Regions from separate parts of the Enterobacter sichuanensis genome, predicted to be linked through region 1. Evidence: predicted binding sites of a transcription regulator. Region 1 holds the regulator's gene; each other region holds the start of a gene.
What was found. Region 1 encodes CRP, which controls carbon source genes, mostly activating them, when cyclic AMP is high. Its sites were predicted from a motif close to ATGTGANNNNNNTCACAT; they were not measured.

Region 2: the regulator CRP is predicted to act here: its motif matches at 3,001-3,018, upstream of C1N69_RS15970 (YfcZ/YiiS family protein).
Region 3: the regulator CRP is predicted to act here: its motif matches at 3,217-3,234, upstream of ompW (outer membrane protein OmpW).

What each region holds. Positions count from the first base shown of each region.
Region 1 covers NZ_CP027986.1:4,309,153-4,313,952, reverse strand. Annotated here, with positions in the region: gene argD (bifunctional acetylornithine/succinyldiaminopimelate transaminase) at 1-447, shown strand, start outside; gene C1N69_RS20980 (YccS/YhfK family putative transporter) at 444-2,531, opposite strand; gene crp (cAMP-activated global transcriptional regulator CRP) at 2,589-3,221, opposite strand; gene C1N69_RS20970 (OsmC family protein) at 3,533-3,937, shown strand; gene C1N69_RS20965 (phosphoribulokinase) at 4,004-4,800, opposite strand, start outside.
Region 2 covers NZ_CP027986.1:3,320,518-3,325,317, forward strand. Annotated here, with positions in the region: gene fadJ (fatty acid oxidation complex subunit alpha FadJ) at 1-1,082, opposite strand, end outside; gene fadI (acetyl-CoA C-acyltransferase FadI) at 1,082-2,392, opposite strand; gene C1N69_RS15970 (YfcZ/YiiS family protein) at 2,611-2,895, opposite strand; gene fadL (long-chain fatty acid transporter FadL) at 3,268-4,590, shown strand; gene mlaA (phospholipid-binding lipoprotein MlaA) at 4,635-4,800, opposite strand, start outside.
Region 3 covers NZ_CP027986.1:2,602,005-2,606,804, reverse strand. Annotated here, with positions in the region: gene tonB (TonB system transport protein TonB) at 1-707, shown strand, start outside; gene yciA (acyl-CoA thioester hydrolase YciA) at 747-1,142, opposite strand; gene C1N69_RS12505 (septation protein A) at 1,247-1,786, opposite strand; gene C1N69_RS12500 (YciC family protein) at 1,842-2,585, opposite strand; gene C1N69_RS12495 (YkgJ family cysteine cluster protein) at 2,611-3,015, opposite strand; gene ompW (outer membrane protein OmpW) at 3,298-3,930, shown strand; gene yedF (sulfurtransferase-like selenium metabolism protein YedF) at 3,974-4,207, opposite strand; gene yedE (selenium metabolism membrane protein YedE/FdhT) at 4,204-4,800, opposite strand, start outside.

The DNA.
Region 1 (4,800 bases):
GGCGGTTTCCCGGTGAGTGCGGTCCTGACCACCCAGGAGATTGCCTCCGCGTTCCATGTGGGGTCGCACGGCTCCACTTACGGCGGTAATCCGCTGGCGAGCGCTGTGGCGGGCGCGGCGTTTGATATTATCAACACGCCTGAGGTTCTCAATGGCGTGGGCGCGAAGCGCGAACTGTTCGTAAAACATCTGCAAAAGATTGATGACCAGTACGACGTGTTCAGCGAGATCCGCGGGATGGGGCTGCTGATCGGTGCCGAGCTGAAACCGCAGTACAAAGGCCGCGCACGCGATTTCCTGCACGCCGCCGCCCACGAAGGGGTGATGGTGCTCAATGCCGGGCCGGACGTGATGCGTTTTGCGCCGTCGCTGGTGGTGGAAGAGAAAGACATTGAAGACGGTTTAACCCGCTTTGCCGCGGCAGTCGCGAAGATCGTAAAAGGTTAATACGCCGTCCGCTTCAGGCGACGGGTTAACCAAATCCCGTGATGCGGACGCTGACGCCATGCCACCGATGAAATGGTGTGCAGGGTGTTCAGATGTCCCAGAATGCGCTGTAAATGCTGCTCAAGGGTACTCATTGGCCCGTGGGTGAGCGTTTCCGGCGCTTCCAGAATATTTGAATCCCCCGACTCACCCGGCGCGTCATACTCCAGACGCTGCTGACAGCGCTGCAGAGCAATCTCACACGACTGCAGGTAACGTTGCGCCAGGTCTGGCGTCAGCATGGTATGTTCACGCGCGAGCGTGGTCATGGCGTTGATATGTTCGACGATAAACTGGCTGTGCGTCACCCAGAGCTTCATGTCCGCAAGATAGTGCGAGTTAAAGCCGGGCTCCTGCATCGCCTGGTTGAGCGAGTTGAACAGGGCGTTGTGCGCCTGGTTGACCTTCATCCGCTGATAAGCCAGCGGGGAGGGCTGAGGATCATCGCTCAGAATCAGGCGGATAGCCTCCTGGTCAGCCTCCAGCGCGTCGTGGGCGTTCTGCCTGAGCAGCCCGCTCTGCCACTGCGGCCACAGCCAGACCATACCACCAAAGGCAATCAGACAGCCGATGAGGGTATCAATCAGCCTGGCGACAATAAACTGTTCGCCATTGAGCGTGAGCAACTGCAGGGTATACACCGCCGTCACCGTAAAACCCACCATCGCCCAGCCGTAGTTTTTACGAATAATCAGGTAGCTCACCAGCGTAATCACCAACATTCCTGCCAGGGTATAGCCTTCCGGCACGTGGAAGTGCAGCGTCACGCCCGCAATAATCAGCCCCGCCATCGTTCCGCCGGCCCGGTGCAGAATCCGCACCCGCGTGGCGCCGTAGCCATTCTGGGTGACAAACAGCACGGTCATTAAGATCCAGTAGGGTTTCGGCAGATGCAGCGCCATGCCCATCAGGCTGGCGACACTGAGCATGACGCTAATCCGTGCGGCATTGCGCAGGGCGGACGATTTAAGCGACAGATAACTTCTGAGCGCGGGCAACAGCGGAAGCCGTTTTTGTTTGTCCGCCATCAGATCGCGGGAATAAAGCGGGCGCTGGGTACGCAGCACGCGGGCGATGCGGCTGAAGTGCCAGGCGGCAAACTGACCGACCGGGTTATCCGGATGCTGACGGGCGATTTTCTCCAGCGCGCCGAGCTGTTTGTCCATGTTAAAGCGCGTGGGGTAGCGGTGATAGAGAATATCGTCGGCCAGGATCCGCAGGCGCGCGGAGACGGTCTGTGCGTTCCAGCGGATCACCGCTTCAGCGTGGCTGCGCTCTACCAGTTTTTGCACCTCTTGCGGGTGGTGAAGACTTACGGAGATATGTTCCTGCAGATCCAGCCCCACCTGGAAAGTGCGCAGCAGCCGTTTATATTCGTGATTCTGGTTGGCGGCGAGCATATGCAGTTGCTGGTAGCACTGGCTTATCAGATCCACCATCTTTTGCTGACGGGTCAGCAGCGGGGGCAGCGATCTTTCCGGATCGGTATGCTGGGTGAGCAGGGTGTATTTGGCTTCACAATACTCCGCCAGCTGCACATAGAGCAGGCTCAGGGATTCACGCAGCGGTTGTTCGCGCCACAGCCAGAACCAGAACCAGTTAAACAGCCCGTACCATAATGTCCCCAGCGCGTAGATCAGCAGCGGCTCCCACACCGGCATATTTCCGGCGAGGCTCAGCGTGAAAATGGCCGCAATCAGCGAGGCGGGAAGTAGACGGGCGTGCAGCGAGCTGATTTCGGCGGTGACACCCAGGGTCATCGCCAGCACGGTCAGGATCAGCGGCAGCGGAATATCGCGCGCCAGCAGAAGCTGCACGGCGAGACTACAGCCGGCAAACAGTGAACCGCCAATGATGAGTCGTTTGAAAAAGCGCTTATGCGGCGTGTCCAGACCGGCAATGTTGCAGCAGGCGGGCACCAGAGAAAAGAGCAGACCTTGCTGAAGATGTCCGAGGAGCAGGCCTACGGCCACAGGAAGACACAACACCAGCGTTTGTCGCAGTGCGTAGTTAACTTCCGGGTGATAGATCAGCCTGCGCCACATGGGGAGTAGAGACAAAAACGGCGTGACACCTTGCGGTGACACGCCGTTTGAGCGGAATTAACGCGTTCCGTAAACCACGATGGTTTTACCGTGGGCGGAGATCAGGTTTTGATCTTCCAGCATTTTCAGGATACGACCTACGGTTTCACGGGAGCAACCGACGATCTGACCAATTTCCTGACGGGTAATTTTAATTTGCATGCCGTCCGGGTGGGTCATGGCGTCTGGCTGTTTCGCCAGGTTCAGCAGCGTCTGTGCAATACGGCCCGTCACGTCCAGGAAGGCGAGGTTGCCCACTTTCTCAGAGGTGACCTGCAGACGGCGCGCCATCTGGGAAGAAAGACGCATCAGGATGTCAGGGTTAACCTGAATCAGCTGACGGAATTTCTTGTAAGAAATTTCAGCCACTTCACATGCTGTCTTTGCACGAACCCAGGCGCTACGTTCCTGGCCCTCTTCAAACAGGCCCAGTTCACCGATGAAATCGCCCTGGTTCAGATAAGAAAGGATCATCTCTTTCCCTTCTTCATCTTTGATCAGCACTGCCACCGAGCCTTTAACGATGTAATACAACGTTTCCGCTTTTTCACCCTGGTGAATCAGCGTGCTCTTCGATGGGTACTTATGAATGTGGCAATGAGACAAGAACCATTCGAGAGTCGGGTCTGTTTGCGGTTTGCCAAGCACCATGCGCTGTTATCCTCTGTTATAAGCTGTCACCAGAGTCATCAGATGCATCCGGACTCTGGGGTTGCAATCGAATTCTTACCCATACCCTGGGAAGTCGGCTACCGTAACGTTTCGCAGCCAGTAAAGTTTGATGTCCTCTGCATACACGTGTAACGTCAATGTATTACTGTAGCATCCTGAGTGTTTTAGCATAGCTTTCGCCGCGTGTCTCCTGGTGTCTCGCTTCAGCATGATGCAGGTCGCCTTCCATTGCGAGAAATGTAACGCACGCGTAATCTGTCACCAAAAATGCAACGTTGGAGTTTAAGAATATGCAAGCGCGCGTGAAATGGGTTGAAGGTTTAACGTTCCTGGGCGAGTCCGCTTCCGGACACCAGATTTTGATGGATGGCAACTCCGGCGATAAAGCGCCAAGCCCAATGGAGATGGTGCTGATGGCGGCAGGGGGATGCAGCGCCATTGACGTGGTGTCGATTCTGCAGAAAGGCCGTCATGACGTGACAGATTGCGAGGTTAAACTGACCTCAGAACGTCGTGAAGAGGCGCCACGCCTGTTCACCCATATTAATCTGCACTTTGTTGTGACCGGCAAAGCGTTGAAAGACACGGCGGTATCACGCGCGGTGGACCTGTCGGCGGAGAAGTACTGCTCTGTGGCGTTAATGCTGGAGAAGGCGGTAAAAATCACCCATTCGTATGAAGTGATTGAGGCGTGATTGATTGGGCATCGTGCGTGTTGATGCCCTCACCCTAACCCTCTCCCACAGGGAGAGGGAATATGATTATGCGATCTGCTTCCCTTCCATCAGTCGCTGTACCAGCGGCGTCATGATGAGCTCCATTGCCAGTCCCATTTTTCCGCCCGGCACCACTAATGTATTCATGTGAGAAATGAACGAGCCCTGCAGCATCGCCAGCAGCCACGGATAATCAATGCCTTCGAGATTGCGGAAATGGATCACCACAAAGCTCTCATCCAGCGACGGGATACTTTTGGCGGCGAACGGGTTGGAGGTGTCCACCGTCGGCACGCGCTGGAAGTTGATATGGGTGCGGGAAAACTGCGGCGTCAGGTAGTTGATGTAATCTTCCATGGAACGCACCACCGAGTCCATCACTGCCTCGCGTGAGTGGCCGCGCTCGCTCATGTCACGCGTCAGTTTCTGGATCCACTCCAGGTTGACGATTGGGACCACGCCGACCAGCAGATCCACGTGGCGCGCCACGTCGTGCTGCGGCGTAACCACGCCGCCGTGTAATCCTTCGTAGAACAGAACGTCGGTAGGTTCCGGCAGCGGCTGCCAGGGAGTAAAGGTGCCCGGCACCTGATTCCAGGGAACGGCTTCATCATAGGTATGCAGATACTTGCGGGACTGCCCTTTGCCGCTCTGTCCGTACTCAATAAAGGTTTGCTCCAGCAGGCCGAAGTCATTGGCCTCCGGGCCGAAGTAACTGATGTGTTTACCCAGATCGCGCGCTTTACGGATGGCCATATCCATCTCCGGACGCGTGTAGCGGTGAAAGCTGTCGCCTTCGACCTCCGCCGCACGGAGATTCAGCTGGGCGAAAATCTTGCGAA
Region 2 (4,800 bases), 990 kb from region 1:
TTTACCTTTTGATCAAGGTTCTGCCAGCTGTACTGCAGCGCGTGGTTGATCCCTTTCGCAGAGATGTCTTTGATCCTTACAGGCAATTTGCCTTTGCTTGCGGTAACAAAAGAGATACCGCCGCCCATAAGGCCGCCGCCCAGCACGCCAATGGCGTGCAGCGGCGCGGGTTGCGCCTCGCTGCCGGGATCTTTTTTCACATCGGTGCTGGCGAAGAAGATGCTGCGCAATGCCTGTGACTGTGGCGTCATCGCCAGTTCGCCAAAGGCTTTGGCCTCAGCGGCATAGCCGCTACTGGTTCCCTGGGACAGCCCGGTTTCAATAACCTCCAGGATCCGCTTTGCCGCCGGATAGTTACCTTTGGTTTTCTGTTCGGTCTTTTTGCCCACCATCCTGAACAGCAGCGTTCTCCCCAGTGGCCCGGCGAGCACGCGCTCGCGTACCGGCAGAGGACGTTTTGCCTGACGCCCTTTCAGCGCAAGCTCAACGGCGGCCTCCAGCAAAATGGCGTGCGGCACGACGTCATCCACCAGACCGGCTTTTAGCGCCTGGCGAGCACGTAACTGCTTACCGGTTAAGATCATCTCCAGCGCCGTGCTGACGCCCACCAGGCGCGGCAGACGCTGCGTTCCGCCAGAGCCAGGCAGCAGGCCAAGCTGCACTTCAGGAAGGCCTAAAACAGTTTTCGCATCGTCGGTACAGATGCGGCTATGGCAGGCCAGCGCCAGCTCCAGCCCACCGCCCAGACACGCCCCGTGGATCGCAGCAATAACCGGGATTGGCAGGCTGTTGATCTCCGCCATCACCTGCTGGCCCTGACGCGCCAGCTCTTCAGCATCCAGCGCGCTTTGCGCCCGGGCGATCATGTTAATGTCGGCCCCGGCAATAAAGTTGTCCGGCTTGGCAGAGATAAATACCAGACCGCGAATGGCCTTGTTTTCGCGGATCTGCTTTAGCATCGCGCGCACCTGAGTGCCAAACTCGGCCTTCAGGGTATTCATCTTTTCATCAGGGACATCAATGGTTATCACAGCGACGTTATCGAGGCGAACCGTCAGGTTAAATGCAGATGTCATTTCCATTATTCAGCCTCCAGAACCATTGCTGCACCCAGCCCGCCCGCCGCACAGGCGGTGACGAGACCAAAACCGCCGCCACGACGGCGTAACTCATGGAGTGTTTGGGTGATCATCCTCGCCCCGGTCGCCGCAAACGGATGACCGTAGGCAATGGAGCCCCCCAGCACGTTGAATTTACTCTGGTCCACTTCACCGGTGGCGTGCGCGCGGCCCAGCACGTCGCGCGCAAAACGCTCGCTTGCCAGCAGCTGTACGTTAGCCAGGGTTTGCGCGGCAAACGCTTCATGCATATCAATCAGGGTTAAATCCGCCAGCGTCAGCCCCGCGCGATCCAGCGCCAGCGGCGTGGACCATGCCGGACCCAGCAGCATGTCCTGCCAGACATCAATGGCGGTGAAAGCATAGCTGCGTAAATAGCCCAGAGGCGTGATCCCCAGCTCTTTCGCGCGGGATTCGGTCATCAGGATCACGGCCGCAGCGCCGTCCGTCAGTGGCGTACTGTTAGCCGCCGTTACCGTACCGTGTTTACGGTCAAACGCTGGGCGCAGTTTTGCGTAATCCGCCAGCGTCGAGGTGCCGCGAATATTGTTATCTTCCGCGAGCGGTTCACGGAAAGGGGGAATATAGGCGGTCATCACCTCGTCGGTGAGTTTGCCTTCCGACCAGGCTTTTGCCGCAAGCTGATGTGAACGATGCGCCAGGGCATCCTGCTGTTCGCGGGTAATGCCGTACGTTTTGGCCATCTGCTCGGCGGTATCGCCCATACGCAGGCCGGTGGAGTATTCCGCGACGGCAGGTGGCACAGGCAGGAGATCGCGCAGGCGTAAACGCGAGAAAAGTTTCAGTTTCTGCCCGGTCGTGCGGGCTTTGTTGGCATCCACCAGGATGCGCGCCAGTTTTTTGCTGACCCCAATCGGCAGTACCGAAGAGGAGTCCGCCCCACCTGCAATCCCGGCGCGAATAGTGCCCGCCATCAGGCTTTCTGCGACGTTAGCCACGGCCTGAAAACTGGTTGCACAGGCGCGGCTGACGCTGTAGGCATCGGTATGAACGTTCATCCCGGTCCCGAGAACAATTTCTCGTGCAATATTGGGGGCTTCCGGCATCTGCACTACCTGGCCGAAAACCAGTTGTTCGATGACCTCAGGCGGAATTTCGCTGCGAGCCAGCATCTCCCCCACTACCATTTTCCCCAGGTCAACAGCCGGTATGCCGTGAAACGCCGTAGCCTGACGAGCAAATGGCGTGCGCAACCCACTGACGATGGCAATACGGTCGCCCTGACGGGTAATAAGCGGTAATGCCTGACTCATAACACTCCCCTGTAAAAAATTTTCGCAAACGTTAAGTGGTCTGACCTGATAATAGTCTTAACCATTTTTTTACATTCAGCCAATCGGGGAAACGAAAAAGTGCGAGCTAAAACACAGAGAAGAAAAAGAAAATGCCCCTGCATGGCAGGGGCATTTGTGCAATGTTTGCGCCCTCTCCCACGGGAGAGGGTCGGGGTGAGGGCATCAGGCCGCAGAAATTAACGCAGACCCAGCTGGAAGATCAGCGTTTCGGCTTCGCAGGCGAAGACAAAATCAATATCCAGCTTCACGCCGCCGTCTACTTCAGTGAAGGTAGACTTGATTTCACACGGATCGGATTCAACGTCGCGGGCACGCTTGCTCAGCGCGGCCAGAGTCTCTTCCGCTTCGGCACGATTGGTGAATACACGGCTGTAAGAGGCGGTGCAATCGGAGTTGTCCATGATGGTGCCAACATCCATACAGCAGCAAACCGGGGTTTCATCAGCACTGCATTTACTCATAGCTCAATTTCCTCTGTATTCGCGCAGCGCGCGAGATAAACACGATGCTGATATTTTACGCCCCGGCGCGGGCGCTCTCCAGCCGTTAATGGCGTAAAAGCGGATAAGTGACCAATATCACACTAAAAAATGATCTAAAACAAAAACCACCCTTTTGGGTGAGTTGTGATGGTCACAATTTTGCCAACCAGATCTCGTTTCGTGAAACATGTTTGAAAATATTAATAAACAAACTTGCAACATTCATGCTGGTCGGACCTATACTCACGCCACTGGTCTGATTTGTCTGTCATACCTCAGACCCTACACTTCGCGCTCCTGTTACGGTATGTAACAATTATTGAATAAAAATAACTCAATGAGGTTATGGTCATGAGCCAGAAAACCCTGTTCAACAAAACTGCGCTGGCAGTTGCAGTGGCAATCGTCTCTACTTCCGCCTGGTCAGCGGGCTTTCAGTTAAACGAATTTTCTTCCTCTGGCCTTGGCCGCGCGTATTCAGGGGAAGGTGCTATTGCTGATGATGCGGGCAACGCGAGTCGTAACCCGGCATTGATCATGATGTTTGATCGTCCAACCTTCTCTGCCGGGGCGATTTTCGTTGACCCGGGCGTTGATATTACGGGCCGTTCACCTACCGGTGCCAGCCTGAATTCAGATAACATCGCGCCAACGGCGTGGGTGCCAAACCTGCATTTCGTGGCACCTATAAATGACCAGTTTGGCTGGGGTGCCTCCGTGACCTCTAACTACGGTTTAGCGACCGAGTTTGGTGATAACTACGCAGCAGGTGCCTACGGTGGTAAAACTGACCTTGAAACCCTGAACCTGAACCTGAGTGGCGCTTACCGTCTGGACAGCCACTGGAGCTTCGGCGTGGGCTTTGATGCGGTGTACGCCAAAGCGAAAATCGAGCGCTATGCAGGTGATCTGGGCAAAATCGTCGCGGGTTCAGGCGCACTGCCACCACCACTGGCGCAGCAAGTCGCGGGAATCCCGGCAGACACCCAGATTGCCTATCTGAAGGGTGACGAATGGGGCTTCGGCTGGAACGCCGGTATCCTGTACGAACTCGATAAGAACAACCGTTACGGCTTTACCTACCGTTCCGAAGTAAAAATCGACTTTGATGGCGATTACAAGAGCAGCCTGCCTTCCGCCTATAACCAGATCCTCGGCAACTTCGGCCTGCCGTTGGGTACCAACGGCAGTACCACGGGTGGTTCTCTGAGCCTGCACCTGCCGGAAATGTGGGAGCTGTCCGGTTATAACCGCGTGGCACCGCAGTGGGCGATCCACTATAGCCTGACCTACACCAGCTGGAGCCAGTTCCAGGAGCTGAAGGCGACCAACAGCAAGGGCGACACACTCTTCTATAAAGATGAAAGCTTCCGCGACGCTTACCGCATCGCGCTGGGGACCACCTATTATATGGATGATAACTGGACGTTCCGTACCGGTATTGCCTTCGATGATAGCCCGGTTCCTGCCGACAAGCGCTCGATCTCTATTCCGGATCAGGACCGTTTCTGGCTGAGCGCAGGTGCGACCTATGCCTTCAATAAGGATGCCTCAATTGACGCCGGTATCTCTTATATGCACGGTCAAAAAGTTTCCTTCAAAGAAGGTCCGTATGAGTTCTCTTCTGAAGGTAAAGCCTGGCTGTATGGTATGAACTTCAACTACGCGTTCTAATCGCGCAGGAATTGAAAAAGGTGAGCATCGCTCACCTTTTTTATTTACTCCGAATCGATATCTTTTAGTTCGTTCTCGATCGCCTTCGCGTTTGGATTCTCTTCCGGTTTCAGCTTACCGCCGTTTGCAATAAAGTCATGATTCTGGAAGTACGCTTCACGCACCATGATGTACGGGTCAGAAGACTGACGCAGCAGACCGTCGGAGTCG
Region 3 (4,800 bases), 1.7 Mb from region 1:
CACGCCGCTTTCCCTGGCCGACGTTGCTTTCTGTCGTGATTCACGGTGCTGTTGTGGCGGGTTTGCTCTATACCTCGGTTCATCAGGTTATTGAAATGCCCGCGCCCGCGCAGCCGATCTCGGTGACGATGGTATCGCCTGCGGATCTCGAACCCCCGCAGGTTGCACCGCCGCCGCCACAGCCGGTTGCTGAACCGGAGCCAGAACCCGAGCCTGTTCCGGAGCCACCGAAAGAAGCGCCGGTGGTGATCCACAAACCTGAACCAAAACCGAAACCTAAGCCGAAGCCCAAACCGGTGAAGAAGGTCGAGGAGCGTCCGAAACGCGAAGAGCGTCCGGTTGAACCACGCGCAACCCAGCCGGTAGAAAATGCAGCCCCTTCACGTCCGGTGATGAACAATACGGCAACGACCACCAAACCAACGGTCGCCGCGCCAGCGGGCCCGCGCGCCGTGAGCCGCAGTCAACCGCAGTATCCGCCTCGCGCCAGGATGTTGCGTATTGAAGGCCGCGTGCGGGTAAAATTTGACGTCACGGCGGATGGGCGCGTTGATAACGTGGAGATCCTGTCAGCGCAGCCTTCGAATATGTTTGAGCGCGACGTGAAAGCGGCAATGCGCAAATGGCGTTATGAGCCAGGCAAACCGGGTAGCGGGTTGGTCATTAATATTGTTTTCCGCCTGAACGGCGGGGCACAGATGGAATAAAAAAAGCCTCCGCAAGGAGGCTTTTTTTTTGCCGGTGGTTCAGGCCTGCGGAAGCTGGCGAGGTTTACCTTCGCTGTCGACAGCCACATAAATAAACAGCGCTTCTGTTGCTTTATAACGCTGTCCAATCGGCTCAGAAGAGACTTTCTTCACCCAGACTTCGATGTTAATGGAAATAGAGGTATTGCCGCGTTTAACGCAGCGCGCGTAGCAGCACACCACATCACCGACCGCCACCGGGCGCAGGAAGGTCATGCCGTCCACTCTCACGGTCACCACACGCCCGTGGGCGATCTCTTTTGCCAGAATGGCGCCGCCCATATCCATCTGCGACATCAGCCAGCCGCCAAAAATATCGCCATTGGCATTGGTGTCAGCGGGCATTGCCAGTGTGCGTAAAACCAGTTCGCCCTGAGGGGCGTTAGTTGTTGTCATTGTTTTAACTCGTAACGGAAGACTTCAGGCGGGATGCTACTATGATTTCACAGCGGTGAGAATAGACCAGAACGCCTGTTGCAGACGCTCTGGTCAGTCATTAATCAGTGCTTGTCGTCCTGGGGCATATGGCGATAGATATATACGCCGCTTAGCAGCGTGAAGATAAGCGTCAGGGCGGTCAGGCCGAAGACCTTAAAGTTGACCCAAATATTCTGCGGCAGCCAGAAGGCGATATAGATATTGGCGAGACCGCAGAGAATAAAGAACACCGCCCAGGCAATATTCAGACGCGACCAGACTTCCTGAGGCAACGTCAGCTCTTTGCCCAGCATGCGCTGGATCAGTGGTTTTTTCATTACCCACTGGCTGATTAACAGTGCACCCGCAAACAGCGCGTAAATCACGGTCACTTTCCACTTAATAAATTCATCATTGTGGAAGAACAGCGTAAGCCCGCCGAATACGGCGACCAGAACAAACGTGACCAGCGCCATTTTTTCGACTTTACGATAGCGAACCCAGCTGTAAATCAGGACAACAGCGGTCGCAACGATCAGCGCAGTGGTCGCGGCATAAATGTCGTACAGCTTATAAAAAGCAAAAAAGACCACGAGCGGTAAAAAATCAAGAAACTGCTTCATTCTGTGATTCCATTTTCTGAGCGGGGCGGGAGGCCAGAATGCCCCCGCCTCAGGATTACTGGCGAATTAACATATACAGGCGGAACAGGTAGACCAGCAGTACCGCTGAAATCAAATTGCTCAGCGTATTCGCCACTACCGCCCCAACATTTGGCGTTAATACCGCAAAATTCGGTGCAAACAGTAACAGGAGCGTTTTGGCCAGCAGCCAGCCGACCACAGCAGGCGCTACCAGACGCATATTAGCCCATGCGAGACGGATGCTGCTGCGCATCGCGGTAAAAATACCCATTTTATCCTGCACAATCATCACAGGCGCAAAGGAGAGCACGATAGCCAGTAACACACCCGGCACCACCACCAGCATGATCCCCATTTGCACCAGCAGGGTGGTTAAAAAGATCAGGATAAACAGTTTAGGTAAGACCGGGGCGCTGGCACCAATCGCCCGTAAGGCGCTAACCCGATGACCCGCCGACACCAGCTGAATCAACAGTAACACGCCGCCGGCCAGAATGGCGTTACCAATCAGGCCGGAGAACGTGGATGCGGCAGACGCGCGCAGCAGAATTTGTTGCTGCTCCGGCGTCATGTTTTGCACCAGTTCAAACAAGCCTACGCTTCCCGCCAGATGGTCGCCCTGGCTCAGGCTGGCAATCTGTTCGTCACTCGGTGAGAACGCATGACCCAGCACCACCGTGATAAAGGCGCATAACAACGCGATCAGTAAAAAGGTTATGAACTGATTGCGGAAAAAGTTTCCCGTGTCACGGTAGACAGACTTCGCCGTGATAGACATGCACTCTCCTTGAGTATTGCAGGTGTTAATTAGCCGGCAATTGTACACCGGATGCGCCTGCTGTGGCAGCATCAAGGCTTGTATGGAAAAGCATATCTTTGTAAAGCGGCGGTAATCCCACGCGGGCCCGGGCGCGATTACAGGCTTCGTTAACCTGACCCTCTTCACCCGACATCGCAAACTCGCGGCACGGGCTGGGGCGATTTTCATAGATGGAACATCGGGTCGAGACCCCAGGTTCACCCTCCAGCGCCACACAGCGGGCCTGCTTTTGATTGGTGCCGCTCATGCAGCGCAGAAAGGGGGTTAACGGCTCAGTGAGATGAACCGGAACGGTACCGCCGCCATCGCTGGCTTCGGCCCAGTAGAAAGAGACTCGAAAATACGCACAACAGGCTCCGCACGTCATGCACGGGTTGATATCACTCATGGCACACCTGCAAAAGAAGAACGCATCAAATCAATTTGTGAGAGCGCTAAATTATCCAGCCGCCAGAGGAAGAGCAAGAGGGGGAAAAGAGAAAATTTTGTAACCGTGAAATGCCAAAAATTGACATGGAAACAACTTATCGGTTTTTAGTGCGTAACAAAAAATTAATCCAGATCAATGAATGTTAAGTTACTGGTTTTAATGTGATCTGGGGCAGATCACTTATTACTCTTTTGTGAGTATATTCTCATCCGCGATTAAAACCACAACGATGGAGCGGATATGAAAAAATTAGCGGTGGCAGCCCTTGTATTAAGCAGTCTCTCTGGTGGCGCGTACGCGCATGAAGCAGGCGAATTCTTTATTCGTGCCGGTTCGGCCACGGTTCGTCCAACCGAAGGTTCAGATAACGTGCTGGGGATGGGCGGTTTTAACGTCAGTAATAACACCCAGCTGGGGTTAACCTTTACCTATATGGCGACGGATAACATTGGTGTTGAGCTTCTTGCCGCAACGCCTTTCCGTCATCGCGTGGGCCTTGGGCCAACCGGTGATATCGCTACGGTGCACCATCTGCCGCCAACGCTGATGGCGCAGTGGTACTTTGGTGATGCCAGCAGCAAGGTGCGTCCATATATTGGTGCGGGTGTGAACTACACCACGTTCTTTGATGAGAAATTTAACGATACCGGAAAAGACGCCGGTCTGACCGATCTTAGCCTGAAAGATTCGTGGGGGATGGCGGGACAGGTCGGGCTGGATTATCTGATTAACCGCGACTGGTTAATTAACGCCTCCGTCTGGTATATGGATATCGATACTGATGTACGCTTCAAAGCGGGCGGTCAGCAGCAAAGCATCAGCACGCGTCTGGATCCGTGGGTATTTATGTTCTCTGCGGGTTATCGCTTCTAGTCCCTTCTGTTCAATGCGCCCCCGGCGGGGCGCATATCCTTTCTTACTTTTGAATCAAATAGCGAATGGTCGGGCCATCCTGCTGGATATCCAGCACCGTGTACCCATGGTTTTTGGCATCCAGCGGTATATTGTTGATGGACTGCGGGCAGTCGCTGACCACCTCCAGTATTTCGCCTTTCTTAAGCTGCGGTAACGCTTCAAGCGTAGCAACCGCCGGATAAGGGCAGGGTTCACCGACCATATCAAGACGGTAATCAGGCACAATCTGTTTCATGCAGCGTTCTCCTGCGTTTCTGTTTTGACACTCCCACGACGGAAGAAACGTTTCTCCTGCGCGACAACCAGTAAAAACGCGACCAGCAGCAGGGCATAGGTGACCAGCAGGCCGCCGAGAGGCCCGAAGGTGTTCAGCAGGTTGACCTTGTCCCAGTTCGTGGCGAGCGACGGGGACAGGTCGTCCCAGAAGTACGCCAGGAGCGTCGACCCGATAACATTTCCCAGACCCACCCACCAGTAATGCACCTGACCTTCGACGGCGCGGTACATCCAGCCGGTTTCACACCCGCCAGCCAGCACGATCCCGAAGCCAAACAGCAGGCCGCCAATCACCGCGTTAGGACCGGCCCACATGATTTTGGGTTCGACGCCTAACTGCACATAGCTGAAGATGCCGATGGCGCTGACCGCCATCCCGGCGATAATCGCTTTCGCCATCATTGTACGCCCGGTGATCCACATATCGCGAAACGCGGAGGTAAAGCAGATCTGCGCGCGTTCAATCAGCAGACCAAAACCCACACCGAACAGCATCGCCAGACCGAGTTTGGGCTGGTTCAGGGCCGTGCAGAGCGCCCATGCCACCATCGC